2 regions of the Priestia sp. D51 genome follow, and region 2 is predicted to be linked to the other one. Evidence: riboswitches for the same ligand, from Rfam matches in the RefSeq annotation. Region 2 holds a riboswitch; the other holds the start of a gene.
What was found. A riboswitch is a leader RNA that binds a small molecule or an ion and turns the genes downstream of it on or off. The one in region 2 is predicted to bind FMN.
Positions count from the first base shown of each region.

Region 1: it holds a riboswitch for FMN, as region 2 does, so the genes downstream of both, ribE (riboflavin synthase) here and ACNHOZ_RS02800 (ECF transporter S component) in region 2, are expected to answer to the same signal.

Region 1 covers NZ_JBLTIR010000003.1:718,001-720,479, reverse strand. Annotated here, with positions in the region: gene ACNHOZ_RS15485 (bifunctional 3,4-dihydroxy-2-butanone-4-phosphate synthase/GTP cyclohydrolase II) at 1-517, opposite strand, end outside; gene ribE (riboflavin synthase) at 534-1,193, opposite strand; FMN riboswitch at 1,472-1,622, opposite strand; gene ACNHOZ_RS15475 (YkvI family membrane protein) at 1,730-2,479, opposite strand, start outside.
Region 2 covers NZ_JBLTIR010000001.1:523,407-525,885, reverse strand. Annotated here, with positions in the region: gene ACNHOZ_RS02810 (helix-turn-helix domain-containing protein) at 1-227, opposite strand, end outside; gene ACNHOZ_RS02805 (ferredoxin) at 485-733, shown strand; gene ACNHOZ_RS02800 (ECF transporter S component) at 815-1,390, opposite strand; FMN riboswitch at 1,545-1,688, opposite strand; gene serA (phosphoglycerate dehydrogenase) at 1,988-2,479, shown strand, end outside.

The sequences.
Region 1 (2,479 bases), on a different contig from region 2:
CGCGTGCCATTGTTCCATCTTCATTCATGATTTCACAAATAACACCCGCAGGCTTTCCTCCTGCTAACACGGCTAAATCAACAGCGGCCTCTGTATGACCCGCACGCTGCAGAACGCCCCCGTCTTTTGCAATCAACGGAAAAATGTGTCCTGGTCGTTGGAAATCACTTGCTACCGTTGCTTCATTTACAAGAGCCATAACGGTAGCAGAACGTTCGTACGCACTGATACCTGTTGTACTTGAAATATGATCAATACTTACTGTAAATGCTGTTCCATGTACATCCGTATTGTTCACTACCATCGGGTGAAGATTCAATTTATGCGCAATTTCTTCATTAACAGGTGTACAAATTAATCCTCTTCCATGAGTAGCCATAAAGTTAATAACCTCAGGCGTCGTTTTTTCGGCTAATGCAATAAAATCTCCTTCATTTTCTCGATCTTCATCGTCGCATACAATAACCACTTTTCCCTTTTTTAACTCTTCAATGGCTTCTTCTACTTTATGAAACATCTTTTTCACCTCACTGTTAATTTGTAAAACCATGCTGCTGCAATAAATCCTTCATATTACCTGACCGATTCGAGGCGCCAGGAGTTGACTTGTTAGCCATCATCTGATGCATATATTTAGCTAACATATCGCATTCAATATTCACCTTGTCTCCTCGCTGTTTGTCTCCCACGACTGTGTGAAGCACCGTATGAGGAATAAGAGAAATAGTAAATGATTGGTTGCTGACATCAAAAATAGTAAGACTTGTTCCGTCTACAGAAACAGATCCTTTTAACATCATAAATTCACGAAGTTCAGGATCTACTTGAATTTCATAATAAAAGGCATTTCCTTTACGTGTTTTGCTTACAATGGTTCCAATTCCATCAACGTGTCCGCTGACGAAATGCCCTCCAAACCGGCCATTTGCAGCCATCGCCCGTTCTAAGTTAACACGTGATCCAACGGTTAGAAGCTGCAGGGTACTTGCTTTAATCGTCTCCGGCATGACGTCGACCGTAAATTCATTTTGAGAGTAAGCCGTTACGGTTAAACAAACGCCGTTAACTGAAATACTATCCCCTAAGTTCACATCTTCTAACACGGTCTTCGCATCAATCGTAAGAACAATTGCTTCTGTAGCCTTTTGAATACGTTTTATTTTTCCAATTTCTTCAATAATACCTGTGAACATTTTCTTCACCTGCTTTGGCGCTATTCCAACTTCTTATGCCGTTTTGAAATAGCAGCTGCTTTTTTTTCATATTTATCTTTCCCCCAACCACTGAAAATAAAAAAGCCCCTTGAACAAATGTCCAAGGGGTCGGCTGAGCTGAATCAGTTTTATCTATGCAAAATTCCGCTAATTGTATACGAAATAAACAGTTATGTTTTGTGTACAAAAACAAGGGTAGCTTTAAAAAAGGCAAACCTGTCCCTTATTAATACAACACAAAAAAACAACTGTGCTTCCTGATCCTTCTCCCATCCAGACTTTTACTGTCGGCTCTAGATTTCAACTAGATCCACCGCTAACATACATCGTATGAAAACGGGTCACGGGCTTAAAAGCATATGCTTTATCACCGCCGGTTGGGACTTACACCCGACCCCGAAGGATAATATATTCGACTGCTAGAGTCTTATTTGTTTTACATTATAGCAAAGTAAAATCGACTTGTCACATCATTTAACTTCGTTTTTTCACATCTGTTCTGCAAAATCCAGCTTTTAGCTTATTTTTTCTTTTTTAATACATAGCATCCATACAAAAGCTAGTCCAATATAGCCAAATATCGGATACAAAAACTCAAGAAGCTGAGCATATCCAAATTGCCCGATAATAAAGCATGCCAAGATAATAAACGCAAAAGCTTGTTTGTCATTCAGGGGAAGAAATGATTGAAGCTGTTTAGCGATTCCAAATACATTTCCAATCAATGTAGTAAAAATCTCACCTAACACAACTACCGTAAATAAAACATTCACCCCCGCTGAGATATTTTTAACAACGGCACTCATAGGAATATCAAGTTGAAATGAATAAGGCAAATTGGAAAGGGCAAGATGAGTAGAAACAAGCATAAACGTAAGTACACATCCTCCTATTACGGCCCCTTTTTTGATCACGCTCTTATCTTTCACGGAGCTTCCTAATGGAACTAAAACGGCCTGAGCCAAAGCTAGATTTAGGGAAATATATAAAAAGGGACTAACCGCCCACTTCCACTGTGTGACGAGCGTTAAGTCTGGCTTCGTTTGAATCAGTGAGAAATAGCTGACATTTGGCACAAAGATGATAAAAGCAAATGAAAGCATCATAGGCACAACAAGAGAATTAACAATTAAAATACCGTTAATTCCTCTTGCGATAAATATATAAGTTAAAACAATTGTACAAATCATCCCAACAGGAGGCCACAGTCCGAACTGTTCTTTTCCTATTGCCCCCGTACTCGCTAGCATGACTGAAGTTACTCC
Region 2 (2,479 bases):
GTTTCTTCGATATACTGCTGTTCTTTTAAATATGCAACGCAGGTTTCAAAAGACCGTTTATCTAAGTAAAGAAATGACTGAAAAAGAAAAGAGATTCCAAAAATTTTTCCGTCTTGAATTGTTTGTGCTGACTTTTTACCTGTTAATAAATGATAAATACCATAGGCGGTTCGCTCACCTTTTAACTGTTTTATACAAAATAAAATGCTAACTTGAATATAATTCAAAGGTGTCAACTTCCTTTCTCATTCATTGTACCAAAAGTGACCAATAGCATGTGAGATAAAGGCTTTTTAGCTCTTTCCTTTATGTATCAAAACGTTTGGATAAGTGAAGAAACCTTGATTTGATAAGCATTCTCAGTGACTTTTCTATTGAAAAGTTTTATAAATCATTTTACAATGAATAAGGAGAAATTTCACTCTTGATTCGCGAAGAGATTATATAATGAGAAATTTTCGAACACTTTACAGGAGGTCTTGTTATGCCAAAATATACAATTGTTGATAAAGATACTTGCATCGCATGCGGCGCTTGCGGAGCAGCAGCACCAGACATTTATGATTATGATGATGAAGGTATTGCATTCGTAACATTAGATGATAACCAAGGTGTAGTAGAAATTCCAGAAGATCTAGAAGATGATATGATGGATGCAATGGAAGGCTGCCCTACGGATTCAATTCGCGTAGCGGATGAAAAATTCGAAGGCGATGCTAATAAATTCGAATAAGTATTGAACAAACCTGTAGTATAGTACATGCTGCAGGTTTTTTTATATATAAAAATCGCTCTCCCCGGGAGAGCGATTGAATTAAACAGCAACGCGGCGCGTGATCCATTGCTTCATTTTTGAAAACAATAAGACAAAAATAACCCCTGTTGCTGCTCCTTTTATTAAGTTAAACGGCAAAATACCTGCAACGATATATTGACGCGCTTGTTCACTAGACATTTCTGGCGATTGTAAGAAGATTGTATACGCCGGTAAAAAGACATAATAATTTAAGACAGCCATGAGTACCGTCATTACAACCGTACCCGTAACCAAACCTATCGTTACGCCTTTAGCTGTTTTAAATCGACGGAACATATATGATACAGGAAGAACGAACAGTAAACCAGCTACAAAGTTCGCCACTTGACCAACCGGAACCCCTGTAGCACTTCCTTGAATTAAATAATTCAATAAATTTTTTATTCCTTCTACTATAACAGCAGCCATAGGTCCAAATACAAGTGCTGCTACGAGTGCAGGAATTTCGCTAAAATCAATTGTTAAAAACGGAGGTAATCCAGGAATCGGAAAATTAATCATCATTAAAATGTAAGCAATACTGCTCAACATTCCTAGTATAACCAGCTTTTGAGTTTTCTTACTTTGTTGCATCTTGCCTCTCTCCTTCTTTGTGATCCACTCTTCAAAGAAGAAAGGTTCAACTTCATATCCCCACGCAAAAACCTCCCAACAAATGATTCGTTGAGAGGAGACATGGCAGGCATATTTAATAAACGTTCATCACATTAGGTTTTGAACGCTGAACCTCCACCTTCTCCCATCCAGACTGTACTGTCGGCTTTGGAATTTCACCAAATCTGCTCGTATGTATTACATATAAGCTCGCGGGCTCAAAACAATTTGTTTTTTTACCGCCGGTCGGGAATTTCACCCTGCCCCGAAGATAGACCAATATTTAATTATGAATTTATTATATGTTATCTCGAATTAAAAGTAAATAAAGAAGTTTTTTTAATTCCTATTAAATTGATGTCTTTTATAAACTTCATTACTGTTTTATATGTAAAATAAGGAAATAAGTGCATAACCAACAGCATTATGACATATTTATAGTTTCAATTTTACGTTTACAATTGTGTATTTGATAACTAATTGTAAAGTTTAAAAAATATAATTGACAGAATTTTTTTAACATGGTAAATTATCAAATATTTGATGATAGTAAAATCCAAGGGAGATGTTCACGTCATGTATAACGTATTAGTAGCTGATTCAATTAGCAATGAAGGTCTTGCTCCACTACTCGAAGCTCCTCATGTGAATCTTACGCGAAAAAAAGTTGAAGAAGTTGAGAATGATTTGCATACGTACGATGCGCTTTTAGTACGGAGTGCTACGACGGTTACAGAGGATTTGCTGGCAAAAATGCCGAATTTAAAAATTGTTGCTCGCGCTGGAGTAGGTGTCGATAATATTGATATTGAAGCCTCAACCAAACGAGGGGTTGTCGTTATTAACGCGCCGAACGGAAATACCATTTCAACGGCGGAACATACATTTGCTATGATGGCTAGCTTGTTTCGGCATATCCCCCAAGGAAATGCTTCAGTCAAAGCGCGCGAATGGAACCGCTCAGCATTTGTTGGAACAGAGCTTAATCGCAAACACCTGGGCATTATCGGATTTGGACGAATTGGCTCAGAGCTTGCTAAACGCGCAAAAGCCTTCAATATGAGCGTT